One region of the Gorillibacterium terrae genome, then DNA from elsewhere that is predicted to be linked to it. Evidence: a T-box and tRNA genes for the amino acid it is inferred to sense, from the RefSeq annotation. Region 1 holds a T-box; the other holds one or more tRNA genes.
The links. A T-box is a leader RNA that pairs with one kind of tRNA and senses whether it is charged. The one in region 1 lies ahead of ACSEXS_RS08595 (arginine--tRNA ligase), so its partner is inferred to be a tRNA-Arg.
Positions count from the first base shown of each region.

Region 2: it encodes a tRNA-Arg, which carries the amino acid that the T-box ahead of ACSEXS_RS08595 (arginine--tRNA ligase) is inferred to sense. The anticodon was not compared.

Region 1 covers NZ_JBPPGI010000001.1:1,928,018-1,943,050, forward strand. Annotated here, with positions in the region: gene ACSEXS_RS08580 (heavy metal translocating P-type ATPase) at 1-357, opposite strand, end outside; gene ACSEXS_RS08585 (methyl-accepting chemotaxis protein) at 501-2,225, opposite strand; gene ACSEXS_RS08590 (DUF4097 family beta strand repeat-containing protein) at 2,423-3,607, opposite strand; T-box leader at 3,750-3,966, shown strand; gene ACSEXS_RS08595 (arginine--tRNA ligase) at 4,007-5,863, shown strand; partial or broken gene tlp (small acid-soluble spore protein Tlp) at 5,973-6,182, shown strand; partial or broken gene ACSEXS_RS08605 (MerR family transcriptional regulator) at 6,289-8,823, opposite strand; gene ACSEXS_RS08610 (YdeI/OmpD-associated family protein) at 9,019-9,681, opposite strand; gene ACSEXS_RS08615 (D-2-hydroxyacid dehydrogenase) at 9,716-10,648, opposite strand; gene ACSEXS_RS08620 (ABC transporter ATP-binding protein) at 10,645-12,483, opposite strand; gene ACSEXS_RS08625 (ABC transporter ATP-binding protein) at 12,473-14,236, opposite strand; gene ACSEXS_RS08630 (class I SAM-dependent methyltransferase) at 14,358-14,915, opposite strand.
Region 2 covers NZ_JBPPGI010000004.1:276,461-291,493, forward strand. Annotated here, with positions in the region: gene clpB (ATP-dependent chaperone ClpB) at 1-1,702, shown strand, start outside; gene ACSEXS_RS16330 (CD3073 family putative ECF transporter S component) at 2,073-2,651, shown strand; gene ACSEXS_RS16335 (CD3072 family TudS-related putative desulfidase) at 2,641-3,189, shown strand; gene ACSEXS_RS16340 (ATP-binding cassette domain-containing protein) at 3,186-4,022, shown strand; gene ACSEXS_RS16345 (energy-coupling factor ABC transporter ATP-binding protein) at 4,007-4,927, shown strand; gene ACSEXS_RS16350 (energy-coupling factor transporter transmembrane component T family protein) at 4,946-5,734, shown strand; tRNA gene ACSEXS_RS16355 (tRNA-Gly) at 5,859-5,932, shown strand; tRNA gene ACSEXS_RS16360 (tRNA-Arg) at 5,992-6,065, shown strand; gene ACSEXS_RS16365 (hypothetical protein) at 6,345-7,238, shown strand; gene tig (trigger factor) at 7,396-8,691, shown strand; gene clpP (ATP-dependent Clp endopeptidase proteolytic subunit ClpP) at 8,928-9,518, shown strand; gene clpX (ATP-dependent protease ATP-binding subunit ClpX) at 9,533-10,786, shown strand; gene ispG (flavodoxin-dependent (E)-4-hydroxy-3-methylbut-2-enyl-diphosphate synthase) at 10,890-12,011, shown strand; gene ACSEXS_RS16390 (N-acetylmuramoyl-L-alanine amidase family protein) at 12,066-12,806, opposite strand; gene lonB (ATP-dependent protease LonB) at 13,047-14,789, shown strand.

The sequences.
Region 1 (15,033 bases):
GCGCTCCAACGCCAGATTGACGGTGGCCTCCACGCCCGGCTGCTTGTTCAACACCTTCTCGATCCGCGTCGCGCAGGCCGCGCAGGTCATGCCCGAGATGTCCAGCTCCGCTTTCTCGCGGCGGACGCTGTAGCCGAGATCGGCCACCTTATGCTCGATCGCTTCCTGGGTGACCGCCGTGGAATCATAGACCACCGACGCCTTCTCCGTCGCAAGGTTCACGTTCGCTTGGCTCACGCCGGGAAGCCTGCTGAGTCCCTTCTCGATGCGGGTGGCGCAGGCGGCGCAGGTCATGCCGGAGACGCCGAAGGTCAACTGCTGCCCGGCTGGGGTGCTGTCCTTGGCTTGATTTTGCATTTACGATACCCCCCTACCCTATATTTGATACCCTTATGGTAGCACCAATGAGAATCGATTTCAAGCCCAAAACACAAAAAAAGGAAAACGCCCGGCCGCATGTTCGCGTCGACAGAGAGTTTTCCACCAATAAGGCTATTCCATTAAGCGATTCTGAATTTACCGAGCGTCGTCTGCAATTGTTCGGCAAGCGAGGCGAGCGCCATGGCCGAGCTCGCGATCTCTTCCATCGCGGCAAGCTGTTCCTCGCAGGTGGCGGATACTTGATGCGTCGCTTCGGCTGCCTGGTCGGCGGCGCTCTTGACCTCCGCCATCATGCCGGAGAGCTCCCGGCTTCCGCCGTCTACGGTCAGCACCGAAGCGCGGGCTTCATTCAGCTTGCGGGAGACTTCGGTGACTTTGGTCTGGATCAAGCCGAGCGCGGCGATGATCCGTTCGGTCATCTCGGTACCGGCAATGACCGCTTCCCGGTCATGGGTGATCCATTCCTTGGCTTCGCGGGTATCGTCCTGGATGACTTTGACAATCTCCGCCACCTGCTGGGCGGACGAGGCGGATTGCTCCGCCAGCTTGCGGATCTCCGTCGCGACCACCGCGAAGCCGCGGCCGCTCTCGCCGGCGCGGGACGCCTCAATGGCGGCATTCAGCGCAAGCAGATTGGTCTGCTTGGACAGGTTGCTCATAATCTGGGCGATTCCGCCAATCTCCCCGGAGCGCTCCGCGAGCTGACCGATCGACCGGAACGTCTGATCGGTCGACTTCATGACCTCCTGCATCTGCCGCAGGACCTCGCTGCCCGCTTCATAGCTCCGGTTCGCTTCTTGGGCGGCGAGCTGCATGCTCTCGACGGCATCCGCCGACAGCTTGGACATCTGGACGATTTCGTCCGCCATCGTCGCAAGCGTATCGGAGGTGCGGCGCACGAGCGCCGTCTGTTTTTCTGAGCCGTCGGCCAGGTTTTCCGTCAGCGAGCCGACATGCTCGGTGGAAGCGCTCGTCTCTTGGGCGATCGCGGACAGCTCCTCGGAGGAGGCGGCAACCTGGTGCGAGACGTCGCTGATGCTGCTGACGATTTGGTGCAGATCCTCGTTCATCTGATTGACGCTGTGCGTCAGTCGGTCTACCTCGTCCCGTCGGCCTGCCGGGAGCGAGGCCGTGGTCAAGTCCCCTTCGGTAACATGCTCCAGCTTATCTTCTATCCGGCTGAGGCGGCGGGTGATCCGTCGGGTGTACAAATACGAGAACAGGCCGGCGAGAACGACAACGACCAGCTCGATGAGCAGTATCTCATGCAGGGAATCCTTCCAGGAGTTGTCGACCACGTTCTTCAGCTTGGGGTCTCCCAGGAAGAGCATGCCGATGGTCGATCCATCCTTCGCCTTAATCGGCTTGTAGGCGGAAAAGATCGTCAAATCGGCCACTTTGGCATCGCCGTAATGGTTGTTCCCCTTGACCAGCACTTCATCGACGATTTGCGAAGAGGCCTTCGTGCCGGTGAGGCGTTTGCCCGATGCATCCTTCACCGACGTCGCAATGCGCGTATCGTTGAAGAAGAGGGTGGCGAGGTGGCCGCTCGTTGCGGCAACCGTGTCCATCACTTCGTTGTTATCGTTCATCAGCGTGCCGCCCTTGAACAGCTTGCCGTCTTTAACCTCCCAGTCTCCCGGGTACTTCGAGTCGAACATGGCGCTTTCCAGATTGAGCATTTCCCCCATGGATCGGATCGCGTCGGCCTTGACTTGGTCCTTCTGACCCTGAATCACGAAGGCGCCCATCGTTAAGACCGTTAAGAGAACAAGTCCCAATGATAACAAGAATACCTGCCTGCCAATCCCGAAGCTTCTCCAACCCGTCTTCTTTTTCCCCATACGTTCCCCGTCCTCTTAATCAACGTTTCCCCAGTTGTGGTGTCATCCGTGGGTGCCCTCATTATAAAGCAGAATCCGTTCAGAATCGACATGAATTTCACCGGATGTCAAGGAATAAGGAAGGATCCAGATGTTGGAAGGGAAACGGAAGCGAAAGGAATGCTTCGTCAGACGAGGCTTGGTTGTTCCGAACGGACCTAATCCTGTTTAAGCAGAGACAACCCGGCGAGCGCCGAAGCGCGGACGCGATAGGTGCCTTTGCCCAGGGTGCCCGTCACTTGCTGCCGCTTGGCGGATAGCGGCCAGTCGGTTCTCGCCTTGCCGAGTCCCGTCTCGCCCTCCACCGTGACATCCTGCCCTTCGGGCCAGGCGAGGGTCACGCTGCCGGCCGACGATTCCACATCCCAATCGCCGTGCACCTTCGAGCTTTCCACGCGGACGGTGCCCGTCGTGACCAAGGCTTTGACGAACGAGAATACCTCTGAAGCGGACAGACGGCCGGTCGTCAGCTCCACGTTCAAAGGCCCGTTGATCCGCTTCGCGACGATCTCCCCGTTGACCGCGGTGGCCTGAACTCCTTGTTTGGCATCGCTGATCTCAATTTTTCCGTTTACGAGGCGGAGCACCGCTTCTCCTTCCAGATGCTTCGCTTGAATGCGGCCGTTCTCGGTCGACAAGTCGACCCGACCGCCGGTATAGCCGTCGACGCTAAGGTCGCCGTTCACCTGCTCCGCCTGCAGAAGAGCCGTCATTTGCCTGGGAAGCGTAACGGTAAGCAGGAACCGGGGGGGATGAAGCGAGGCGGTTCCCTCTCCGTCGCTGAAAGTGGCTATTTCCAGCACGCTGCCCGAAGTTACCCGAAGTCCCGTCCGATCGGCGAGGGTCTTCGCTTCCTCCCGGCTCTTGTGATCCACCACGACGGTGACGTTAACTTCAACCTCAGAGACGTCTCCTTGCTTGAACGTGATCCCGCCGTTCCGGTTGGAGAATCGGATCTTCTCCGTCGTGTGGGCCAGCGGAATTTTCTTCTTCCCATGATCGAACGACCAAGAAGTGTACTCCGCATGTCCTCCGTTTATCGCTACGGGTAGATCGCTCAGGGAATCCAAGGCTGTCTGCGCTCCATCCCTAGCAGAAGAGACGGCGGCAAGCGCCCCGCCCGCCGCTTCCTTGGCGGCTTCCGCCAGCGAATCGACCGTCTGATCGATCGCAGCTTCAGCCGATTCGTCCGGAGGCGTCGCTGTCGGTGACGCCGTTGCCCGCGACGCCGCTGCCGGCGAGTTTGCAGATAACGGATCGCGCTCTCCTCCTTCTCGGCTTGTCGTACAGCCGGAACTCATGAGCACCATGCATAGCAGCAGAGCAAATCCCGTGTTTTTCACAGCTCCATCCTCTCCCGTCCTTGTTCTTGCTCCCATCTTACCTTTCCGCCATGAGAAGTTCATTACAAGCGGATTAGAAATCGCTGAAAAGAAGACCTTGAAATATTATAAGAAATAGATATACTGAAAAAAAAGAAATATTTAACATTCCATGACAGGGAGAGTAGCTGTGGGATAGAAAGCCCAGCGAGCCGGGAGAGTGAGAGCCGGTACGGAATTCCCAGCGAAGCGCACCCGAGAGAACGGCTTCTGAACGTCTAGTAAGAAGCCGCGGTGTAAACCGTTATCCTTTAAGAGTGGTTATACGTTTGTATAACAACAAGAGTGGTACCGCGAATGCAAAAGCTTTCGTCTCTTTTTGAGACGGAGGCTTTTTCTATCCCAGGAGGTGGTCAATGAATGTCAACCTTAAGTCAGATTCTAGCCAAAGAATTGAGAGAAGCGGTACGGAAGGTTTTCGAAGAGGATGGTAAAGACTATCCGGATGGTCTTGACATTCGGATCGAGCAGCCCGCTCTTCATGAGCATGGGGACTATGCGTCCGGTATTCCTTTGCAACTCTCTAAACGCTTATGCAGGTCTCCTCTGAATATCGCGGAACGTCTTCAAATCGGGATAGAGTTACAAGGAAGTGCAAAAGGCCTTCTTTCAAGAATTGAGATCGTCTCGCCCGGCTTTATCAACTTTTTTGTTAACTGGGATCAGTGGGCCCAACAGACATTCGAGTTGCCGCAAAACTCAGGGGAGAAAGTCATCTTGGAACACACTTCAATCAACCCGAACAAATCTGCACATATCGGCCATTTGAGAAACGCTTGCATTGGAGACACGTTGGCTCGCCTTTTTAGAAGAGCCGGTTATCTTGTGGAGGTTCACAATTATATCGATGATCTGGGGAATCAACTTGCTGACACGGTAGTCGGCTTGCTTCATCTTCCCCTCGAGCTTGAAACGGAACGCTTTGGAGACTATTGCTGGGAGTTGTATGCCCGATTGAATCGGCAATTTGAAGAATCTCCCGAATGGATGAGCGAGAGAGACACCGTGCTGCATTCGTTGGAAAAGGGAACCGGTAACATCGCCTGGATCGGTCGGATTGCGGCAGAGCGAATGGTTCGAGAGCATCTCCAAGAAATGAAATCGTTTGATATTGATTACGATTTGTTGATTTGGGAAAGCGATATTGTCCATGTGGGATTTTGGGAGGAGACTTTTCGTTTGTTGATGAAAACCGGAAGCTTTTTCCAGGAAACGCATGGTCCTCTAATGGGCTGCTGGATACTGAGACAGGGCCAGTCAGATGTAGAATTATCTGAATCTGAGCATATTGCAGACAAAGTATTGATTCGTTCCAATGGGGTCCTCACGTATACCGCAAAAGACATCGCCTATCACCTTTGGAAGTTCGGCTTGCTCGAACAAGATTTTCGGTATCGGAGTTTCGAGGACGGCATCCATTCGACGTATCGGTCCGGAAGTAAGGCGAGTTACGGTAATGCGACTCTGGTGGTCAATGTCATAGACTCTCGTCAGCAGTATCCCCAAGCCATGGTTAAACAGGCATTTGAACGGCTCGGATTCTCGTCTCAAGCTGAAAAGTTGAAACATGTCGGATACGGAGTTGTTTCGCTAAGCCCCACTGCAGCAAAGGAATTAGGTATTGATATATCGTCAGGTAAATCCTCCTACGCGATGTCCGGCAGGCAAGGTATCGGGATTAAAGTTTCCGATTTGCTTGACCGAATGGAAGCCGTTATCGAGAAGAAACGTTCCGATAAGAGTGGTTTGACAAGTCGTACGATCGCAGCAGCTGCAATCCGTTATTATCTGCTCCGATTTACTCTACCGACCGAGGTCGTTTTCGATATCGGGCAAGCAACAACGACAACGGGAAACTCGGGTGTTTACCTTATGTATTCCCACGCCAGGGCAGCCAGCCTTCTGAGCAAGGCGGCAAACCCTTGTTTTACCCAAAGCATATCTTTCCCGCTCGATAAAACCGAATTAGCCCTGCTAAGACAGTTGTCATTATGGGAAGATACGCTTCAACTGGCAATCGCCGAGTTGGCACCCAGTTCTATCTGCACCTATGCCCATCAACTTGCCGTTTGCTTCAACGCCTTTTACTCTACTTGCCCAATTCTGAAAGCGCCGGACAGCGTTCAAAGCTTCCGCCTTTGGCTGACGGTGCGTTTTCAAGCAACCATGGCGGACGCTTTATCGGTTTTGGGCATTCCCGCCCCTCAGCGGATGTAATCAAAATCTTAGGGGGATCGGGAACACCCTCTGCATAAAACCCGCCGATGCCGATCAAGCTACGGGATAGCGCAATGAAGCGCATCACTCCCCAGGAGGCGACAAGCGAATGGCCAAACCGGACAATCGGGCCGACAACGTCGAGCATCTTCAGGACAACATTCAGAATACGCTCGAAAACCTGCATGAGGCGAAGGATTATCTGAACGAGTTCTCCTCCGAGATCAGCGAAGAAGAACGCAGGTAGATCGAGAAGAAGAACGAACGCCGGGAAAAGAGCGTCGAAGGCTTCCGCGAAGAAATTCAGGACGAGCTTTAACCCTGCCCTCTCCCCGAACGCAACCAACAACCGACCAAAGAAAAGAGGCTCCCTTTAAAGCAGCCAGGCGAAAGAAACAAACCCTGCTGCGATAAGGGGAGCTTTTTTACGCCGATGGAACCTCACGGCCGAATCGTTTCAGAACGTCCTCCATGCAGACGGCGAACTCCCTGAGCTTCTCCGCGATCTTCTTCCGCCGGACGGGGTCCTGAAGGACCTCCAGCACAATATTGAAGCCGCCGCCGAGGGTCTCCAACTCGTTCCACAGCTCTCCTGTCCGGCTATAGCAATCTCGAACCCCCGATAGAAAGGTCAGATCTGGGAGTAATGTCTGGGCTTTTTCCAAAAAGCCTTGGCAGCCCCCGCTGTTGGTGGCAAGGTTGCAGACGTAGATCGTATAGTCCCGCCAAGCGTTGAATTCCTCGGATGTCAATCCGTCATACCGGCCTCGCTCGATATCCGCCGCCCAGTCGCGGAAGGCTTGCGGCCCGAAGGTGCAGCGGTTCACCTCCGGCATAGTCAGCAGCTCCGGGATGGCTTCGATCGATTTGCGGTAAACCTCCTCGAGGCAGATAGCCCGCTGCTTGGGACCCGCCCATATCCAATCCTCGTCACCGCCATCCTCGGCGTTCCACTTCACCGGCTCGGTATGATCCTCTTCCAAATAGAGCAGGGTACGTCCATTGTCCTCGTAGCCGCAGATGATCCGATAATTTCCGTCGTCGAACCCGTGATCGAAGGCCTGCTTCGATAGCACAGGCACTCCCCAGTCGATCTCGGCCATCACCAAGCGAAGATACCGTTCGCGGTTACGCCGGATTTCTCCGCTCGTGACATAGGTATATGCGTAGCCGCAGAGGCCAAAGATCTTATCGAAGAACGGCCGTTTGGGAACGACCACGGAGACGCAGTTGCAGTGCATCGGATAATAGCGGCCGTAGACCTGCGTGAAATGGTCGCCGCTGATTCCGGCGAAGAAATCGTAATTCAGCTGGTCTTTGTTCTCGCCCAGGCACTCCATCAGATACGCCATGCAGCCGTTGAAAAGATAGTTCTGCCCATAGTGGTAGGTGACGAGCGGATGCAGATTCGGCAGGACGTTGTTGCTCGGCTTTTGGGTTAAGGTGAGTTCGCCTCCCTTTACCTTTGGCTTCTTCGTCACCAGGATTCGGGAAACGCGGATCGACCGCAAGGTCACGACCTCGGCCGAGTTGGAGCCGATAATAATCGGGTGAGCGGGCAATTGGCCAAGGTCCAGCTTCATATAGGGGTATTGAATGCCGCAATGGCGAACTTCACCGTTGACCAGGACGGCAAAATGCGTTTCTCCTACGATCCAGGTCAGCCGGTTATACTCGTTCGGCTGGATTTTCCCTTGATGAAGGTCGATTCTTTCCGTCCCGAACACCGGATCGCGAACGAGCAGGCTGTCCTGGGTATCTCCCAGATCGAAGATGTTTCCCAGATTGACCATGACGGCCGCTTTCCCGTGGTAGAGGCGCAAGCTCGCCTCGGCGGTCTTGAAGGTGACATCCACGCGGAACGGAATGGGTACCTCGTCATTCGTGGAAAGCACCCGCTTGTCGATCCAGGTTTGAAACTCCGCCTCTCCCCGTTCGTTAATCCGGTAAACCGGGTCCAGAATCGGGGTGATCTCCCGAAGATCGATCTCCCGGCTGAAGAGGATGGGATTGGATCGCTCCAATTCCGCCGCCGAGACCGCTTCAAGCCGCTCGGAACGGGGAAAGATCGACGAGTCCTTAATTCGTTTTTTTACCGGAACCAACAGCTCCAGCCGTTCACGCTGCTCGTCCGGGGAAAGGACGGTTTCGATCAGAGTCTCGTGGCGAAGCCTTCCGCCATGAAGGTAATCGATCTCGTAATAGGGATTGGTATCGAAGGCCTGGACGAGTTGGTTAAACCGGGCGCGAATGTCTTCGTCGGCATAGACACCGACTGCGGCGAACAGTCCGGATTCCAGCCGGTACTCCTCGAAATCTCCCGTATCGTTCGCGTCCTCCGGAAGCTTCACGATCAGGACCGTCTCTCCGGGATGGCGGGGACTCTGAAATTCGAAGACCCCATGGTCGCCCGGACTGCCCAAGGGCAGCCCGACTTCTTGAATCCATCGCCAAAGCGCATCCGGATCGGATCGCCGATCTGTACCTTTGCGGTAGGAGGATACCGCAAGTATGGCAGGCAGCACAACCAGCCGAATATCGGCGGGCTTGGCCGTCCGGTCGGCCAACTCTGCGAGCTGCTGGTAGCTCCACCCCATCGGTTTCGCCTCGTCCAGATGGAGGTGTTTGTTCATCTCCTCGTACAAAAGGGGGAGCGCGGATATTTTTCGAATGCCGTGCTCCAGCATGGTTTGCAAGAACTGGTTAACCGCTGTCTTGAGTTCATTAAGGGCATTAACTTCTTCTTCGATAGTGCGAATCCGCTCAACGAAGGCTTCGACGACGAGACTCATGTCCTCGCTCTCGTAGATGCGGATGATGTCCTTGATGGGAATTTGCATTTTTCGCAGCACCAGAATCTGCTTGAGCCGTTCCCGTGTTGCCTCGTCGTAATAGCGGTACTTTTCGAATGCGGGACGCACGCTGCGGATTAAGCCAACCTGCTCGTAATACCGCAGGCTGCGGGGGGGTAAGACCCAACTGCTCGGATACGGCCGTGATCTTCATGAGTTCCAACCGCGTCACTCTCCTGTATTCTTCGATATCCCGAGTGTATCACTTGACCCTGCGTCAAAGTAAATGCCTATTTATTTATGATTGATCAACGTAGGCCCAAATAAAAAGCGCCGCAAGAGCGGCGCCGGAGTTTCGTCGGTTTATCGATTGCGGAACGGCTCGATGGCCTTACAGCCCAAGCCAAGCGCCTCGGCCATTTCCATGCGTCGCTTCGCACGCGTGTCTTCTTGGACGACGCTGTACACGTACCGTGCCCAGCCCTTACGGTAGCCGGGAGTCAGCGTGCGGTAGAAAGCCAGCGCTTCGGGAAACGGCTCCAGGTCCTTTTCCACCTCGGGGATTCGATCCAGGTAATCGTCCACGCGCTGACTGGGCTTGGCGGCCGAAGCCGACTTGCGCGGCTCGTTCTTTAAGCCGACGACCGTGAAGACCTCTTCGTACCCGACCATCCGAGCGAATTTCAAATCGCTCGTCCCGATATACCCGTCTTCATCGGCACCGAGACCGGCAAAGAGCTCGTCACGGTGAATGAAGGTCGGATAAACCGGGTTGCCCTTTTTGGGATAAGCCATGTACAGGTAACCGCTCGGAGTCAAGCAGCCTTGGTCGATTACGGTCTCGACCAGTTGCTGCATCGCCTTCATCTCCAGCACGAAAGCGAAGATAAGCTCATAGCCGGAGCCGGTAAGCGCAGTGTCGTAGGAAGAGAGCCCGGCGAGGCCGGTGTCCCCTTCCGGCCGGTTCAAGATTGCAGTTTTCTTGAATTTGTGCAGGTTCAGCTTCTCGACGATGGTTTTGGACATGGGAGCCTCCTCTGGATGATGGAACCGCTGAACCTCAATATCCCCGCGAGATATCGACGATATTCGGCAGCTCCTTTCCCTCTTCCCGCAGCCGCAGCGTATCCAGAAAGCAGTCCGCGCCTTCGTTCGGAGGCGTTACGGCCGAGATGTGCGGCGTAATCGTGACGCCGGGATGACGCCATAAGGGCGAATCCGCCGGCAGGGGTTCGGCGGAGACGACATCGAGCACCGCGGTGTGCAGCCGGCCCCGGTCGAACGCATTCAGCAGGTCGGCTTCCTCGACGGTCTTGCCCCGCCCGACGTTAATAAAGCCGGCCCCGTTCAAGCGGTCGAATACTTCCCGGTTGAAGTAGCGTTCCGTTTCCCCCGTCAGCGGCAGGGTGCTGATGATCCAATCCGCCTGCTCAAGAAGCGGCGCGCAGTCCCCCTGTTTAGCCACTTGCTGAAAGGGGGATTTGGCTTGTCCCGACCGGGAGACGCCGTCCACCCGCATACCGAGACCGGCCAAAAGCTCGGCGAGCTCCGTTCCGATCACGCCGGTGCCGAAGACGACGGCGCGCTTGCCCCGGATCGTCTCCGGCAGCTCCTCGCGTCCGCCCCACTTCGCTTGCTGCTGGAGCCGCTCGAAGGCGGCATGCTTCTGGTAATGGCGCAGCAGATACCCGAGGCAGTATTCGCTGATCATCCGCCCGAAGCTGCAGATGGTGCGGGTGAGCAGAACGGAATCGGGCCACTCGCGCCCTTTGACGAAGAAATCCACGCCGGCGCTCAAGGCATGCACCCAGCGCACGTTTCCGAACCCGCCCGTTTCGGGAAGCCGGTTCCCGACGTAGGTGTCCGCCCAGTCCATATCCTCCGGCGTCACTTCGGACACCCTCCGGGTCCTCAGCTCCTTGCCTAGCCCGCTTAGCGCAGCCTCCAGTTCGGCGGTCGTCCTGCCGGTATACAAGATTCGTTCGATCTTCATCCTGTCGTTCTCCTTCCCGGTTCGTAGCTGTCTTGGTCGATGCGGGACTTGCCTCGCTTGGAATGCCGGTGCAGACCGGCATAATAGCCGTCCTGCGCCAGCAGCTCTTCATGGCGGCCGATCTCGGCGATTCGGCCGTCTCTCATCACGACGATGCGGTCCGCCTTCTGGATGGTGGACAGCCGGTGGGCGATAACGAGGGTCGTTCTTCCCTCCGCTACCACCCCGAGGGCATTCTGAATCATCTGCTCGGTGTACGAGTCCAAATTCGCCGTCGCCTCGTCGAGAATGAGGACGCGCGGCTGGAAGACAACGATCCGGGCGAAGCTGATGAGCTGCCGCTCGCCGGTCGACAGCCCGCTTCCCCGTTCGGACAACAGGGTATCGTAGCCGTTCGCCAGCCGGCCGATCCACTCGTCCGCCCCTACCAGGCGGCAGGCCGCCTCCGCTTCTTCGCGGGAGATATCCTCGCGGAACAGCCGGACATTGTCGATGATCGAGCCCGAGAACAGGAACGGCTCCTGCTGGACGAGCCCCACCATCCGGTGCAGCTCCGCCTGCGGCAGCCGCCGGATGTCGACGCCGTCCAGCCGGACGCTGCCTGAGGTTACGTCGTAGAAGCGGGTAAGCAGCCCGACGAGCGAGCTCTTGCCCGCCCCCGTCTCGCCGACGATGCCGATGAACTCGCCCGGCCGGATGTGGAGGTCGAGTCCATGCAGCACCTCTGGGCCTTCCTGATAGGCGAACCGGATATGATCGAAATCGATTCGGCCTTGAAGCGAAGATTTCTTCAGCAGAGCCGACTCCTCTGCCGGAGGGTCTTGCACCTCCGGCTGGCGGGAGAAGATCGCCCACAGCCGTTCCACGGAGACGAAGGTCGATTGCAGCGTGTTCCACTGCTGCGTAATGCTGTTGATCGGCTGGAAGAATTGGCGGACATACGAGATGAAAGCATACAGCACGCCGAATTCGAGCCGCCCGTGCAGGACGGCCTCTCCGCCGGTCCATACGACGAACGCGACCGTCAGGTTGCCGAGGATATCGAAGGAGCGGTTGAATAGCACCGTCGAGCGAACCTCCTTCAAGGTTGCCTGCCGGTAATGGTGGTTCTGCTGGCGGAACCGCTCGGTCTGCTCGCGCTCCTGGTGAAAGGCCTGAATCAGGCTCATGCCGGCCAGGTTCTCGGCCAGGAAGGCGATCAGGCGGGAGAGCCGCGACCGGGAGACCTTGTACGAGTTGCGCAGCGTGCGCCGGAACAGGACGGTGATGAGCAGGATGATCGGGAACAGCAGCAGGCAGTACAGCGCAAGCCGGGCATCCAGCGCGAACATGAAGCCGACGGTCAGGAACAGCGACATGCCGTCTTTGACGATGCTTTGCAGGACGCCGGTGAAGAATTGGTTGATCGTCTCGGTGTCGCTCGATTCGTTGGTGACGAGCGATCCGCTCGGATGGCGGTCGAAGAAAGCCATCGACTGGCGGGTAATGTGGCGGAACAGGTCGCTGCGCAGCTTGGCGACGATGCCCTGCCCCGCCCGCTGCAGCAGGTTGAGCTGCAGGTACGTGAAGACCAGCGCCGTCACCGCGAGCAGCAGGTACAGCCCGCCGATGCCGAGAATCCGGCCGATGCCATGGCTTCCGGTCAGGAGCTTCTCATCGATGACGGTCTTGATGAGATACGGCTGCATCAAGTCCGCCGACAAGGCGAGCAGCGAGCAGACGGCCACGAGGGCAAAGACTTTTTTATAGGGGGCGGCGTAGGCGAGGAGCGCACGGAAGCCCTCCCGGCGGCTGATCGGCCGCTCTTTGCTGTCGCGTTCCGGTTTATCCGGCATCCGATTCCCCTCCTTCCTGGAGCTTCTGGAGGGAAGCGTAGAGCCCGCCGCGGGCCAGCAGCTCTTCGTGCGAGCCCCGCTCGAGGATTCGGCCTTTGTCGAGCACGACAATGCAGTCGGCGTTCTTGACGGCGCTGATCCGGTGGGCGACGATGATCGTCGTCTTGCCTGCGCGCACTCGCCGCAGGTTGGCGAGGATGTTCGTCTCCGTGATCGCATCCACGGCGCTTACGCTGTCGTCGAGCAGCAAAATCGGGGCATCCTTGAGCAGTCCCCGGGCGATGCTGGCGCGCTGGCGCTGCCCGCCGGAGAGCGTCATCCCCCGCTCGCCCAGGCGCGTCTCGAAGCCCTGGGGGAAGCCGGCGATATTCTCGTAGATTTCGGCGAGCCGGGCGGCCTGTTCCACGCGTTCCGGCGAGGAAGCGCGGTCGTAGAACGAGATGTTGTCGCGGATGGTCGTGCTGAACAGGAACCCGTCCTGCGGAACATAGGCGATCCGCCGGCGCAGGCTCGACAGCTTGATCTCGCGAATGTCCCGGCCGCCGACGAAGACGGTGCCCTTCGGTGGATCGTAGACGCGCAGCAGCAGCTTAACGAGCGTAGACTTGCCGCTGCCGGTCTTGCCGACGATGCCGAGCGTCTGCCCCGGCTTCAGGTCGAGGTCGATGGCCTCGAGCGACGGACGGGACGCCCCCGGATACGCATAGGTCAATCCCTTGAGCTCCAGGTGCGACTCCGTGAGCGGAAGGTCGACCGCATGTTCCTCATCCCGGATATCCGGCTTCGTCGCGAGAAGCTGGTCGATCCGGTCCAGGGAAGCCCTGGAGCGCTGCATGATGTTGAACACATTGCCGATCTGCTGGAGCGGAGTGACGATCATCTTCATATACAGGGTCAGCTCGACGAAGAGTCCGAGCGAGATCGTCCCGCGGGCGGTCAGGTACCCGCCGTAGGCGATGGCGAGCATCAGGGAAATCCCGCCCGCGAAAGGGATCAGCGACTGAAACAGCGAGGACAGCTTGACCAGCCGAAGCTGCTTGTCGCGGATCGCGTCCACCTTGGCGTCAAACCGCTTCCAGGCGATGGGCTCGACGGCGAAGCTCTTGGTGACCCGAACGCCGCCGAATTGCTCCTCCGCCGCTTCGCTCATCGAGGCGAGCGATTCCTGAACCTCCCGGGAGCGCTCGCGGATGCGCGGGCCGAAATACGTCACGAGAAACGGGATGGACAGAAGCGGCAGCGCACAGACGGCGATCAGATAGAACGGGATTCCGCTCGCCGCCATCATGAACAGCACCGAAGCGAGCAGCACGATGGCGTTCGTCAACTGGTTGAGGCCGTTTGCGATGGATTCGCGGACGGTGGTCACGTCGTTCATGACGAAGCTGAGCAGCTTGCCGACTCCGTTCTTGGCGTAATAGGCGTCGCTCAGCGTGGAGAAGTGGGCAAACAGCTTTTCGCGGGCCTTGAATTCGAACCAGCGGCCGGACCAATGGTTCAGGAATTGGCCGACGCCGAACAAGCCGCCGTAGCCGATTGCAATGAAGGCCAAGTACAGACCGTAGCGGGCAATAGCGGCTGAGGTTAAGCCGTCCTGCTCCAACGAGGCGGTGAAATTGCCGAGCACCTTGGGATAATAGGAATAGACCACATTGGCGCAAGCCAGAAGCACAAAAGCAAATCCGTACAGGGGCAGCTTGCTCCGAACATGACGTTTCAGCAGAGCCCTGCCCTCCGTTGTGCCGCTTTCCACTTTGTCAGGCTCCTTTCCGAAATGGGAGTGGGCTGGCGCGATTCCTCCTTTCAACGGGGATAACCGTAGCGAACTCTTTGCTATTATACCTCTCGCCCCGTAGCCCGGCAAAAGCCCACCTTCATTTCCGGGCAAACGATCCGCTCGTTTTGACCGCGGTGAAGATGCAGTAGCCGTCCGCCTCGGCGATCCTCACTCCTCCGAATGTGGAGATCAGCTTGTTCTTGTACCAATCCTTCCGCTTCGTAACCATGACCAGGCGTCCCCCGAGACGCAGCTTGTTGAAGCCCTTCTCAATGAACCCTTTGGCCACGCTGAAATCGGTATGGTACGGAGGATTGGACAGGATCAGGGTGAAGCCGAATTCCGGCACTTGCGCGAGACCGTCGCTGACGTAGGTTTGGATGCCGGGAACGCCGTTGCGTTCCGCGTTGCGGACGGCCAGCTCCACCGCGAGCGGGTTTACATCCGCCATCACCACCCGGTCGGCTCCGATGCGTTTGGCGGCGCAAATGCCGACGACGCCGTAGCCGCAGCCCAGATCAAGCACCCGGTCCTCCGGTGCGAATTCGGTGAGGGCCAGCATGGCGAGAGTTCCGGCATCGACGCTGCGCGGCGAGAACAGCTCGGGGTTGGTTTCAAAGGAAAATCGGTCTTGTCCAATCACGGCTTCAATCATGGGACATCCCCCTGGTTTTCTGCGATTTGAGGTATTCAAGATCGGGCGGAATGGATTCTCCGGGAAAGGGAACCCTGATAGCGGCCCGCATTTTTCCATTATAGCCCGAAAGGCGGGT
Region 2 (15,033 bases), on a different contig from region 1:
CGGCGAGCTGCACTGCATCGGCGCGACGACGCTGGACGAATACCGGACGTACATCGAGAAGGACCCGGCGCTGGAGCGCCGCTTCCAGCAGGTGCTCGTGGCCGAGCCGGACGTCGAGGATACCATCTCGATCTTGCGCGGACTGAAGGAGCGCTTCGAGGTCCACCACGGCGTGAAAATTCACGACAGCGCGCTGGTGGCGGCAGGGGTGCTGTCCAACCGGTACATCGCCGACCGCTTCCTGCCGGACAAGGCGATCGACCTGGTCGACGAGGCCTGCGCCATGATCCGCACCGAGATCGACTCGATGCCGTCGGAGATGGACGAGGTGACCCGCCGGATCATGCAGATGGAAATCGAAGAGGCGGCGCTCAAGAAGGAGACCGACGAAGCGAGCGGGCGGCGGCTGAACGCCCTCCAGCGGGAGCTTGCCGACCTCCGGGAGAAGCATCTCGCCATGAAGGCCCGGTGGGATAAGGAGAAGGAATCGATTCAAGGCGTCCGGGCCATCAAGCAGAAGCTGGAGCAGGCGAGGAAGGCGCTGGCCGACGCCGAAGACCGCTACGATCTGGAGAAGTCGGCCGAGCTCAGCTACGGCATCATCCCCGGCCTAGAGAAGGAGCTGAGGCTGGCGGAGGAGGCCGCCCAGCAGGAGCAGGATAGCCGGCTTCTGCGGGAAGCGGTCACCGAGGAGGAGATCGCCGACATCGTCTCGCTCTGGACGGGCATCCCGGTAAGCCGCCTCGTCGAAGGCGAACGCGCCAAGCTGCTGCAGCTGGAAGCCCATCTGCATGAGCGCGTCGTCGGCCAGGACGAAGCGGTGGGGCTCGTCGCCGATGCCGTGCTGCGGGCCCGGGCGGGGATCAAGGACCCGCAGCGGCCGATCGGGTCGTTCCTGTTCCTTGGCCCCACGGGAGTCGGCAAGACCGAGCTGGCCAAGGCGCTGGCCGTTGCGTTGTTCGACCGGGAAGAGAACCTGATCCGCATCGACATGTCGGAATACCTGGAGAAATTCAGCGTCTCCCGGCTGATCGGGGCGCCTCCGGGGTATGTCGGGTATGAAGAGGGCGGACAGCTGACCGAAGCGGTCCGCCGCCAGCCGTATTCCGTCATCCTGCTCGACGAAATCGAGAAGGCCCATCCCGACGTCTTCAACCTGCTGCTGCAGGTATTGGACGACGGCCGTCTGACCGACTCGCAGGGCCGGGTCGTCAATTTCAAGAACACGATTCTCATCATGACGTCCAACATCGGCTCGGCCCACCTGGTTCAGGGCACCGACGCAGACGGCCGTCTCTCCGAGGAGGCCCGGAACCGGGCGATGGGCGAGCTGCGCGCGCAGTTCCGGCCGGAATTCCTGAACCGCGTCGACGATATCGTGCTGTTCAAGCCGCTTGCCCTGCCGGAGATCGAGTCGATCGTCGGCAAGCTGACGGCCGAGCTGGAGGCCCGCCTCGCCGAACGGCAGATCCGGCTCGTGCTGGATGCCGATGCCCGCCGGCTGATTGCCCGCCAGGGCTTCGATCCGGTCTACGGCGCCCGGCCGCTCAAGCGGTTCATCCAGCGTCACTTGGAGACCCGCATCGCCCGGGCGCTCATCGCGGGGGATGCCGCGGACGGCTCGACGCTGACGGTGCGCGCCGAGGGCGGCGAGCTTGCCATCGCGATCACCCGCCCCGATCCGGAATCGGCTTCCTCCTGACAGCGTGCAACCGATCGGGTCTCTCTTGCCGGATGCCGGTTTATTTCCTTCCCAACGCCTTGTCTCCAACTTTTTTGGAGACAAGGCGTTCTTTTTTTGCATTCGAAGCGGATATCCCTAATATCTTCCATTGACATCGTCCCAAAAGCGGCTACAATAATTTTAATTAATCCAATAAGGTTAATCGGATTAACGCTTTGTTCCGATGGTCATTCGTCTGAAGTGTCGGCCTGGTCCGGATTCATCTGCCCGGATAAGGCGGCGCTCGTTAGGTACAAAGGGGGAGTCGGGTTCAGCAAGCAATGGAAGATGGAAGGTTGCCGCCTGTTCATACGTTTCACCCTTACTAGAATCCATGGAGGTGCGAGACATGAATCGCAGAACACTCATCATCACCCTGGGCGCGCTCGCCGTCGCGATCAACGTGATCGCCGGCACGGTCGTCAGCAGCCTGAAAATCCCCTTCTTGTTCCTCGATACGGTCGGCACAATCTTCGCCGCTGCGGTCTTCGGTCCGTTCTGGGGAGCGCTCGTCGGGTTGATTACCAACCTGGTGTTGGGCGTTACCTCCGGCTATACGGCGATCCCGTTCGCGCTGGTCAACATCATCGTCGGTCTGGTGGTCGGCCTCTTGGCCCGCCGGGGCGGCTACCGCTTCGGCCCCGCCCTCGTCTCCGGCCTCCTGCTCGGCGTTCTCTGCCCGGTCGTCGGAACCGCCATCGCCATCGGCCTGTTCGGCGGGCTCACGGGCGGAGCCCAGGACGTCTTCGTGCTCTGGTTGAAGCAGGCGGGGTCCAGCGTCTTCGCCTCCGCGTTCCTGCCCCGCCTCGCGGACAATCTGATCGACAAGGTCTTATCGGCGCTGCTTGTGTACTACGTTGTGAAAAACCTGCCGCAAACCCTATTGAAGCCGCAGACGGCGAGAAAGCGGGTCGGCCGTGCAGCGTAGCCGGCGGATTCTGGTCGCTTCGCACTGCGTCATCAACCAAAACGCGGTGGTCGGCGGAGAAGCCCGCAGCCCCGGCATCATGAAAGCGGCAGTCGATTGGGCCGACGAACAGGGCTTCGGAATCTTTCAGTTGCCATGTCCGGAATTTACCTTCCTCGGACCGGAACGGCCGCCGATGACCGTCGAGGAATACGACACGCCGGAATTCCACGCCCATAACCGCCACATTCTCCTCCCGGCGGTGGAGCAATTGAAGACTTACCAGGATTACGGCTATACGATCGTAGGCGGACTCGGCATCGCGGGCAGCCCGTCCTGCGATCCGGGCAAGGGCGTGTTTATGAACGATTTTCTGGCGCTGGCCGACGAGCATGGCGTCCGGATCGACTTCTTCTGGCAGATTCCGAATACCGCCGAAGGGCGTTTCGATCCTTCAGACGAGGAGAGCGTGTTCGGACCGGTTTCGGCGGGAGGGCGTCTTGACGGCGTCCCGCCGTCCGGGAAGAGCGGGACCGGCGAAGGAGGGGAACGCGAATGATCGATGTGCGGGAGGTGACCTTCTCCTATAGGGAACCGGTGGACGAGGAAAAGCCGGAGCGGCCGGCTCTGTCCGGGGTATCGCTCGAGGTGCGGCCGGGCGAATTCGTGGCGCTGCTCGGGAGGAACGGCTCCGGCAAGTCGTCGCTGACGCGGCTTCTCAACGCTTTGCAGCAGCCCGCCGAGGGCACGGTGCTCGTGGAGGGGCGGCCGACCTCCGACCCGAAGCTGACCCAGGCGATTCGCCGCACAGTGCAGATCGTGTTTCAGAACCCGGAGAATCAGCAGGTCGGGCTGACGGTGGGGGAGGACATCGCCTTTGGCCTCTCCAACATCGGGTGGCCCCAAGCCGAAATGGCCGAGCGGATCGCCTGGGCGACCCGGCTGGTCGGCCTCGCCGCCGGGGAGGACCGGCCGGTGAGCGGACTGTCCGGCGGCGAGAAGCAGAAGCTGGCGCTCGCCTCGGTGCTCGCCCTTGCCCCGCGCTGCCTCATCCTCGACGAAGCCACCTCGATGCTTGACCCGGTAGCCCGCCGCCAGTTCGTCGAGACGCTGCATCGGGTGCGGGAGGAACAGCCCTTTACCTTGATTTACATCACCCATCATCTGGAGGAAGTGATGGCGGCGGACCGCTGGTACCTGTTCCGCTCCGGCGAGATCGAAGCCTCGGGCACACCCGCCGAGCTGGCGGACCAACCGGCGTTGCTCGCGGCCTGCGGGCTGGAGCTGCCGTATGCCCGCCGTCTCTCCTTCCTGCTCCGCAGCCGCGGCATTCCGGTGTCCGCCAATCCCGATGCGGAGGAACTGCGGAGGCTGCTATGGAAATCGCGCTGAACGAAGTCAGCTTCAGCTATGCGGCGGCCAAAAAGCGCGCCAAAGCCGGCGTCGAGCTTCCCTGGGTTCTGAGAGACCTGAGCGTCGAGGTGCGCTCGGGGGAGATGCTGGCGATTGCCGGCCGCTCGGGCTCAGGCAAGTCGACGTTCCTGCAGCTGCTCAAGGGCTTTCACGTCCCGACGCGCGGGCAGGTGCTGTTGGGCGGTACCGATCCCCATCAAGCCCGACAGCCCGAGCGGTTCGACCGGATCGGGTTCATTTTCCAGTATCCGGAGCACCAGCTCTTCGCGAACACGGTGTTCGACGACATTGCCTTCGGCCTGCGCAGCCGGAAGCTACCGGCCGCCGAGGTGGAGCAGCGGGTGAGGCGGGCCATGGAAGCCGTAGAGCTGGATTATGAGACCTTCCGCAGCCGCAGCCCCTTCGAGCTGAGCGGCGGGGAAAAGCGGCGGGCCGCCATCGCCGGGGTCGTGGTGCTGGAACCGGAGGTGCTCATTCTCGACGAGCCGACCGCCGGTCTGGATCTGCAAGCCCGTCGGGCTCTGTTCCGGCTGCTTGGCTCGCTCCGGGAGAACCGGGGGACAACGGTCATCTGGGTGAGCCATCAACTGGAGGAGATCCTGGAATACGCGCCGCGTCTCGTGGCGCTCGCGGACGGCCGGTTTTTGGCCGACGGCGAGCCCCGTCGGCTGCTGACCGACCCCGGCCTGCTGGCCGCTTTCGGCTGGGAGGAGCCGCTCGCTTTGGCGCTTTCCCGGCTGCTCCGGGAGTTCGGCGACGAAGCCGAATCGGCCCTCCGCGAAAGGGCGGACGCCGGAGGGGCGGGCTGGACGCCGACCCCGGAAGAAGCGGCGGACGCGATCGCGGCGCTGCTTTCGCCGGCCAAGCGGCCGGCGGTGCGATAGACGAGGAGGGGATGAAGTTTGGCTGCTGCTTTTTTGTTGTACCAGAAACGGGGATCGGCGGTCGAGGGCTGGGACCCGCGCGTAAAAATCACCGCCTCGCTGCTGCTCGGAGCCGCCCTGTTGATCACGAAAGAGCCGGCTGTCAAGACCGGCCTGCTGGCGGTGCTCGTGCTGCTCTGGGGCCTGGCGAGGCTGCCTTGGAAGACGCTCGGCTACACCCTGCTGACGTTGACGCTCTTTTTCGCTTCGACGCTGATCTTCCAAGCCGTTCTGTCCGTCCGGCCGGATGAGACGCTGATCCGCTGGGGCGCAATCCGGTTTTCCGCCGAAGGGGCGCTTCGCGGCGTGCTGCTGTGCGAGCAGATTGCCGGGATCGTGCTGCTGCTGTCGCTGCTCGTGCGCACCACCTCGCCGATCCATCTGGCGGAGGGGCTGGAGCTGCTGCTGAAGCCGCTCGCCCGCCGGCGCCTGCCGGTTCATGAGGCGGTGATGATGTTCCAGATCGCGCTGCGGTTTCTGCCGATTCTGGCGGACGAATTCGACAAGATCAGGAAATCGCAGCTCGCCCGCGGCGGAGGCTTTCACCGAGGCGGTGTGCGCGCCCGTTTCGGCGGGGTGTTTCCGATGCTGATGCCGCTGTTCGTGACGTCCATCATGCGGGCCCAGGACCTTGCCGTGGCGATGGAATCGCGCTGTTACCAGGGCGGCGACGGTCGAACGCCGATCCGTGCCTATCGGTTCGCCGACGCCGATTACGCGGTGCTGGCGGCTGCCTTTGTTGGACTTGCCGCTGCGGTTGTTTGGTAACGGGAAAGCCCGCTCTCTTCCTTTTTGGGTGGGGGCGGGCTTAGACCGGTCGATTCGGCTCAAAAAAAGGTTGCTTCCTCTGTCGGCAATGTGCTATTATAATCCTGTTTCGCTTAAGGTGCATGCGGGTGTAGTTCAATGGTAGAACGCCAGCTTCCCAAGCTTGAGGCGAGGGTTCGATTCCCTTCACCCGCTCCATAATGAATGATTCGGTTGTGGTTTGCTCTCGTCCGGTACCCCTTAAGCGTCTATCCGATGTCCCAGTAGCTCAGTTGGATAGAGCACACGCCTTCTAAGCGTGTTGTCGGGGGTTCGAATCCCTCCTGGGACGCTCTATGCACAACCGCAAATTCGATATAAAACCAAGCAAATGGAAGACTCCACTCCGCGCTATCGGCGGATTCGGAGTCTTCTTCAGTTAGGAGGGCCGCCGGCGATTTTTTTTCGGTCCCCATGCTTTGGCCGGCACGAGGCTTTGCTTTTTTGCCCGCAAACGGCTACGATCTTGTCTAGGACAGACCTGCGTAAGAGAGCATCGGCAAGAAACGGGGTGAGTTCCATCACAGACAGAGGAAAGGAAGACCGGGGACTGTCCGCGGAGCGGGACCGGATGGACAATGTGGTTCTGTTTCCGCCCACGGTCGATTACTACCAAATCGAGCTGACCAAAATGCTGGAGACGGAGCGCTATCAGGAGGCGTCGGAGCTGCTGCGGTTTCTGCTGCGGGTGGAGAGCGGCGACCCCCGCAACCGCGAGGAGTGGGAGACGCTCCTCGAGTGGATCACCACCCTCATGGCCGAGGCGGACGAGGCCGGAAGAAGCGTGGAGGCGAACGCCGAGGCCGAGTCGGAGGAAGAGCAGATGCGCCGGGAGACCGAGCGGCGAAGGACGGCGGACGAAGGCTATGTCGGCCGGCTGCTGGAAACGCTGAGAACCGCGGGCTCCCTGGACCAGATTCTGCTGGCCCTGGGGCAGCTCGTCTACGTCCAGCATCCCGATATCAATCCCGCCCTTGTGCAGTGGCTGGAGACCGCGCGGCTGCATCCGTACATTCACTTTCGGGCGCTGCAGACCTTGAAGCGGCGGGGAGCGACGGGGCCGGTGCGGATTCAAACCCAAGGGGAAACCCGAGAGCTCGCGATCGAAGACACGCCGCTCGGCGTCTGGGAATTTCCCGAAGCCATCACTGCGGTGCTGAAGCGGGTGCAGGAGCACAGCGAGATCGGCGAGCCGGCGCTCGGCTTCTTCGCCGAGGAGACCTGGGCGGAGTTTCTGGCCTTCGTGTTCGCCTCGCCGCTATACGGCCGTCTGACCGAGCTCGACGAAGACAGCCGGGAGGCTTGGGCGGCGGCGCTTCATGAGTCCCTGCGCCGGGCGATGGACGGCGGGCCCGGCGAGGGAGAGGCACTGAAGCAGTACCGGGTGACCGAAGCGCGGACGATGGAATACAAGCAGGCCGAGCAGGCACTGGGCGCCTTCATGCGGCTGCAGAGCCGCCCCTGAGTCGCGCTTCGGAAAGAAGGCTTCGGGATATTTTATCCGAAATGGCGCACGGCCGCAGAACTTGTCTTGAAATGGCAAGGGCTTATGTTTATAATGGAATGGTTAAAGACCGAACGAAAAACGACGCAGGTACATTTTTTGGAGGGGAAAGCATAAAATGAAAGCAAGCTGGGAAAAAATAGAGAAGAATCAGGGCATCCTGACCGTTGAAGTCGAGGCGGAGCGGGTTGCCGTTGCGTTAGACAAGGCTTTTAAAAAGGTTTCCGGCAAGGTTTCCATTCCCGGATTCCGCAAGGGCAAAGTGCCCCGTTCGCTGTTTGAAGCCCGTTACGGCGTGGAGAGCCTGTACCAGGACGCCCTGGACATCCTGCTGCCCGACGTCTACGTGGAAGCGATTGAAGAGACGAAGATCGAGCCGGTCGACCGTCCGGAGATCGACGTACAGGAAATGGCCAAGGGCCAAGCCCTGAAGTTCACCGCCAAGGTAACCGTCAAGCCGGAAGTCGAGCTGGGCGAGTACAAGGGCATCGAAGTTGAAGAGAAGACCTCCGACGTTACGGCGGAAGAAGTCGAAGCCGAGCTGAAGCGGATGCAGGAGCGCCACGCCGAGCTGGTTGTGGCCGAAGAAGGCGAAGAAGCGAAGAACGGCGACATCGCCATCATCGACTTCGAAGGCTTCGTCGACGGCGTCGCGTTCGAAGGCGGCAAGGCCGAGAAGCACTCCCTGGAGCTGGGCTCGAACAGCTTCATTCCGGGCTTTGAAGAGCAGGTCGTCGGAATGAAGAAGAACGAAGAGAAGGACATCAACGTCACCTTCCCGGAAGAGTATCACTCCGAAGACCTGAAGGGCAAAGCCGCCGTCTTCAAAGTGCTGCTCCATGACATCAAGCGCAAGAACCTGCCGGAGCTGGACGACGAGTTCGCCAAGGACGTCAGCGAGTTCGATACGCTGGACGAATACAAGGCCGACATCGAGAAGAACCTCAAGCAGCAGAAGGAAGAAGCCAACAAGCGCGACCGGGAAAACGCCATCGTGGCCAAGGTAGCCGAGAACGCAACCGTGGACATTCCGGAGATCATGGTCGACAACGAAGTGGACAACATGTTCAAGGATTTTGCCAACCGCCTGCAGCAGCAGGGCATGAACATGGAGCTGTACACCCAGTTCACCGGCCAGACGGAAGACGTGCTGAAGGGCCAGATGCGGACGGACGCGGAACGCCGCGTACGCAGCAACCTGGTGCTGGAAGCCGTTGCCAAGGCTGAAGGCATCGAAGCCGGCGAAGAGGACCTCGAAGGCGAGCTGTCCCGCATGGCGGAAATGTACCAGCGCAGCGTGGAAGAAATTCGCTCGATCTTTACGGCGAACGGCATGATCGACAGCATCAAGACCGATCTCGCCATCCGCAAGACGATCGATTTCCTGGTGGAAAACAGCAAGACCGCCGCATAAGGAGCCTTCCCGTCTAACAGGTGTCCCGAAGAACTGAATGCTTATGCCGGCCCCAAGCGGGCGCGGTTCATCCGGAAAGGCGTCGCGGGGCGGCGCTTTTCTTGCAGAATCGGGGAGCTAGCAAGCTCCGAGACGTTTATTCCGGGCGACTTCGGGTAAGAATGACAGAGGCATCCAAACATGATAAGATGAACATGTAAATCTGGCTGATTTCAAGCGAAGGGGTTGCTGTCGATATGAGTCTGATTCCTATGGTTGTGGAACAAGAGGCCCGCGGCGAGCGGTCCTACGACATCTATTCACGTTTGTTGAAAGACCGGATTATCTTTATCGGAGACGCCATTGACGACAACGTCGCCAACCTGGTCATCGCGCAGCTCTTGTTCCTGCAAGCGGCCGATCCCGAGAAGGATATCAGCCTGTACATCAACTCCCCCGGCGGCTCGGTTACGGCCGGAATGGGGATTTACGACACCATGCAGTTCATCAAGCCCGACGTATCCACCATCTGCGTGGGGATGGCGGCCAGTATGGCGTCCCTCCTGCTTACCGCCGGCGCCAAGGGCAAGCGGTTCGCTCTTCCGAACAGCGAAGTGATGATTCACCAGCCGCTCGGAGGCGTGCGCGGACAGGCGACCGACATCAAGATTCACGCCGATTGGATCATCAAGACGAAGCAGAAGCTCAATCAAATTTATGTCACGCATACGGGTCAGCCCTACGAGAAGATCGATCGGGATACCGATCGCGACAACTTCATGTCTGCTGAGGATGCCAAGGCTTACGGGTTGATCGATGAGGTCATCACCCGAAAAGATATTGTTTAACAAGGGGTGATCCAATGTTTAAATTCAACGAAGAGAAAGGCCAGCTGAAGTGCTCGTTCTGCGGGAAATCCCAGGATCAAGTGCGCAAGCTGGTAGCGGGTCCGGGTGTCTACATCTGCGACGAGTGCATCGAACTCTGCACGGAGATCGTGGAGGAAGAGCTCGGCCACGACGAAGAGCTCGACCTGAAGGACGTGCCGAAGCCCAAGGATATCCGCAACATCCTGGATCAATATGTGATCGGACAGGATACCGCCAAGAAGTCCTTGTCCGTTGCCGTATATAATCACTACAAGCGCATCAATACCCAGGGCAACAAGGATGAAGTGGAGCTCGCCAAGAGCAATATTCTCCTCCTCGGACCGACGGGCAGCGGCAAGACGCTGCTGGCGCAAACCCTGGCCAAGATTCTCAATGTACCGTTCGCCATCGCCGACGCCACGTCGCTGACGGAAGCCGGATACGTCGGGGAGGATGTCGAGAACATCCTGCTCAAGCTGATCCAGGCGGCCGACTATGATGTGGAGAAGGCGGAGCGCGGCATCATCTACATCGACGAAATCGACAAGGTGGCCCGCAAGTCGGAGAATCCCTCCATTACCCGCGACGTCTCCGGCGAGGGCGTGCAGCAGGCCCTGCTGAAGATCCTCGAGGGCACGGTCGCTTCCGTTCCCCCGCAGGGCGGACGCAAGCACCCGCATCAGGAGTTCATCCAGATCGACACGACGAACATCCTCTTCATCGTGGGCGGCGCCTTCGACGGGCTGGAATCGATCATCAAGCGCCGCATCGGCAAGAAGGTGATCGGCTTCGGCACCGACGGACACAAGACCGATCTGAAGCCGGGCGAGTACCTCTCGCTGGTGCTGCCGGAGGACCTGCTCAAATTCGGGCTCATCCCCGAATTTGTCGGCCGGATTCCGGTCATCTCCACGCTGGAGCCGCTCGATGAGGCTGCGCTGGTGCGCATCCTGACCGAGCCGAAGAATGCGCTCGTCAAGCAGTACCAGAAGATGCTGGAAATGGATAATGTGAGCCTCGAGTTCACGCCGGAGGCCCTGGACGCCATCGCGAAGGAAGCGATCAAGCGCAGTACCGGCGCGCGCGGACTCCGCGCCATTATCGAAAGCATCATGCTGGATGTGATGTTCGACGTGCCTTCCCGCACCGACGTCTCCAAGTGCGTCGTCACCAAGGAAACGGTGCAGGAGAAGGTTTCGCCGCTCATTACCACCAAGGATAACAAGAAGAAGGAAGAGAGCGCCTAAGCGCTTTATTCCTGATCTGATTAAGCCATCCACACCCTCCGTTTCGGTCTGCCCCTCGGGCTTCCGGAACGGAGGATGTTTGGCATAGGGGGAGAATAATCGGATGGTTCATCGCAAGGATACAAGACCGGTGCGTGTGGGGAACCTGACCATCGGGGGCAGCGACCAGGTGGTCATTCAGAGCATGTGTACGACCAAGACGGCCGATGTCGAGGCCACGGTGGCCGAGATCCTGCGGCTCGAGGAAGCGGGCTGCCAGCTCGTCCGCGTGACCGTCAACAACATGGAGGCCGCCGAGGCGATCAAGGAGATCAAGCAGCGGATTCACATTCCGCTCGTGTCCGATATTCATTTCGATTACCGGCTCGCGCTGAAGGCGATCGAGAACGGGATCGACAAGGTGCGGATCAATCCGGGCAACATCGGCAAACGGGAAAAGGTCGAAGCGGTGGTCCAGGCCTGCAAGGAGCGCGGCATTCCCATCCGGATCGGCGTGAACGCGGGCTCGCTGGAGAAGCATCTGCTGGACAAGTACGGGTATCCGACAGCCGACGCCATGGTGGAAAGCGCCCTTTATCACATCGGCATCCTGGAGGAGCTGGATTTTCACGATATCATCGTCTCTCTGAAGGCCTCCGACGTTCCGATGGCCATCGAAGCCTACACCAAGGCCGCAGCGGCGTTTAACTATCCGCTTCACCTCGGCATCACCGAGTCGGGTACGTTATTCTCCGGCACAATCAAGAGCTCGGCCGGCCTCGGCGCACTGCTGTCGCTCGGAATCGGCTCGACGGTGCGGGTGTCGCTCAGCGCCGACCCGGTGGAGGAGATCAAGGTGGCCCGCGAGCTGCTGAAGGTCTTCGGCCTCGTGTCGGACGCGCCGACGTTGATTTCCTGCCCGACCTGCGGACGGCTCGATATCGACCTGTTTGCCATTGCCAATGAAGTGGAAGCCTACCTGGCCAGTATCCGCGTGCCGATTAAGGTCTCGGTGCTCGGCTGCGCCGTCAACGGCCCGGGAGAAGCCCGTGAGGCCGACATCGGCATTGCCGGAGCCCGGGGAGAGGGCCTGCTGTTCCGCTACGGAGAAATGATCCGCAAGGTGCCGGAGGCGGAGCTGGTCGCCGAGCTGAAGCGGGAGATCGACAAGATTGTTCGGGAATACGAGGAGACCGGGGAAATCTCCGGCCGCCGCCATAACAAAGAAGCGGCCGTCCGCCCGTAGGCGCCGGCCGCGGGCGTCCTTCGACGCTCCAGGTGGAACGGGAGATTCCGTTCCTCAGGAATCGGGAAGGCAGCGCTCCAGCAGCAAGTAACCGGATATCGCGGAGGCCAAGGCTTCCGCGATTTTTTTTTGTTCGGCGGGATCGGTTAATCGGGCGCGGTCCGACGGGTTGGAGAGGAAGCCCATCTCGACGATCACGGTCGGCGCGTTGATTCGCTTCAGCAGGTAGTAGGTCTTGCCGGGAAAGGGAGCCAAGTGAGTACCGGCGGAACGGTTCAACGATTCCTGCAAAACGCGGGCCAGGATCAGGCTCTTCGGGTTATTTGGCTGGTAGAGGACGATCGGACCTTTGCGCGAGGGACGACGGGCCCAGTTGACATGGAGGCTGACCACAGCGGAAGGCTCCAGGACGCTCGTCAGGCCATAGCGCTGGCCGAGATCGCGCAGATGCCGGGAGCGGGTTCGCTGCCAGCGGTTTTCCTCGCTTAGGGCATAGTCGCCGACCCGATTGAGCACGCAGTCGATCTTGCGGGCTTTCAGTTCCTTGCGCAGGAGCAGAGCCACCTGCAGGTTGATGTCCTTTTCCAGAATGGTTCCTTCGAAGGTTCCGCCGTCAATGCCGCCATGGCCGGCATCCAGCAGCACCTCGGCGGAGGGCAGAAGCGGGTCGCCGCTGGAGGAGGGGAGCGAATGCTCCGGCGCAGGGGTTGCCAGCGCCTCGGAGGGAACGGAGGAAGCAAAGGCAATCAGGATGACGGCGATCCCCAGGAATGAGCGCAGAAAAGGGTTTTTCAAGGCGGTTCCTCCTTCGGCAGAAGCTGCCGGACTCGGCCGGCTGTCATGGGGTTAGTGTATCCTTCGGGCCTGATTTCATGAGCGAGCCAGACTCGGTTTTCCCGCATCCCCTGGGCTCTGCCTTTCCGCAGGCGGGCCCTTTCCTTTTGCAAAGCAGGGTTATCGTGGAAAGCGGCGGGAAATACTAGCCATAGAAGCCTCGGCCGAACCGGGGAATGGCGATTTGAAGGAGGAAGCCTTATGGGACTCAGTTTGGCGCTCATGATCATTCAGGTGTTCTTTGCCGTGGTCATCGGCCTGTACTTCTGGAATCTGCTGCGAGGCCAGCAAACAAACCGGAGCGCGGTAGACCGCGAATCCAAAAAGGAGCTGGAGAAGCTGCGCAAGCTGCGTTCAGTGTCGCTCTCCAAGCCTCTGTCCGAGAAGACGCGGCCGAGCTCGCTGGATGAGATCATCGGGCAAAAGGAAGGATTGCGGGCGCTGAAAGCGGCCCTATGCGGACCGAACCCCCAGCACGTGCTCATCTACGGGCCTCCGGGAGTGGGCAAGACGGCGGCGGCGCGGGTGATTCTCGAGGAAGCGAAGAAGAACGCTTTCTCGCCGTTCCGGCAGGACGCCAAATTTGTGGAGACCGACGCCACGGTGGCCCGCTTCGACGAGCGGGGCATCGCCGATCCCCTGATCGGCTCCGTCCACGATCCGATCTACCAGGGAGCGGGAGCCATGGGGGTCGCCGGCATTCCCCAGCCGAAGCCGGGAGCGGTCTCCAAGGCGCACGGAGGGATTCTGTTCATCGACGAGATCGGCGAACTGCATCCGGTGCAGATGAATAAGCTGCTGAAGGTGCTGGAGGACCGCAAGGTGTTCCTCGAGAGCGCCTACTACAACTCCGAGGACGCCAATATTCCGGGGCATATCCACGATATCTTCCAAAACGGCCTGCCCGCCGATTTCCGGCTGGTCGGCGCGACCACCCGCACCCCGCAGGACATTCCGCCGGCGATCCGCTCGCGCTGCATGGAGATTTTCTTCCGGCCGCTCACTCCGGATGAGATCGGGGTGATCGCCGAGAATGCGATCCGCAAGATCGGCTTCCCCGACCGGCCGGAAGCGGTCGAGGTGGTGAAGCGCTATGCGACGAACGGCCGCGAAGCGGTCAATGTGATCCAGCTCTCCGCCGGGCTGGCCCTCACGGACAAGCGCAGCGACATCACGGCGGCCGACGTTGAGTGGGTCGTCAACAGCTGCCAGATTCCGCCGCGCCCGGAGCGCAAGGTGCCGAACGAGCCTCGCCCGGGCTTCGTCAACGGGCTGGCGGTCTACGGCCCCAACCTCGGCGCGCTGCTCGAGATCGAAGTGACGGCGGTTAAGGCGGCGGTTCCCGGGGCGGGAACCTGGAACGTAACCGGCGTCGTCGACGAGGAAGAGCTCGGCGGAGGCTCGCGCACGCTGCGGCGCAAGAGCATGGCGCGCGGCTCCGTAGACAATGTGCTGACCGTCCTGCGCGGCCTGGAGTTCCGGCCGCAGGATTACGACCTGCACATCAATTTCCCCGGCGGCACGCCGATTGACGGACCTTCCGCCGGAATCTCCATGGCGACGGCGATCGTATCGGCGATGCTGGATATCCCGGTCGATAACCGGCTTGCCATGACCGGCGAGATGAGCATCCTCGGCAAGGTCAAGCCGGTGGGTGGGGTCGTGCCGAAGGTCGAGGCCGCCTTCCAGGCGGGAGCCGACAAGGTGATTATCCCGAAGGAGAACTGGCAGGAGCTGTTCAGCGGCCTGGAGGGCGTCCGCGTCGTCGCGGTCGACACGATCGAAGAAGTTCTCCAGGAGGCGCTCGGGGTGAGCGTCCGCACGGAGAAGACATCGGGCTTCGCGTCGTTCGCCGAGCCATCGATGCCGACGGCGCTGCCCTTCCTGCAGGCGGAACGCTTGAAGGGGCTCGGCCGCGGATCGGATACGACGACCTCCGGCTGACCGGCTTATCGTCCGGAACCGGGGGCGTTAACCGGACAGGGACGGCTCGACCCGGGAACGAGCGGCCCGACAACAGGCGGGAGGACGCGGCCGTTTGCCGAAGGTTCTCCTGCCTGACCCGTCTCCGGCGGGCGAAGGGGCGAAGGCGCGCGTTGGTGTTTTACCGGGACATCTGATAAAATAATCCTACATTCAGAGGACTGCGCAGAACCGCATGCCGGAGAAACACAGCAGAAACGCGCCC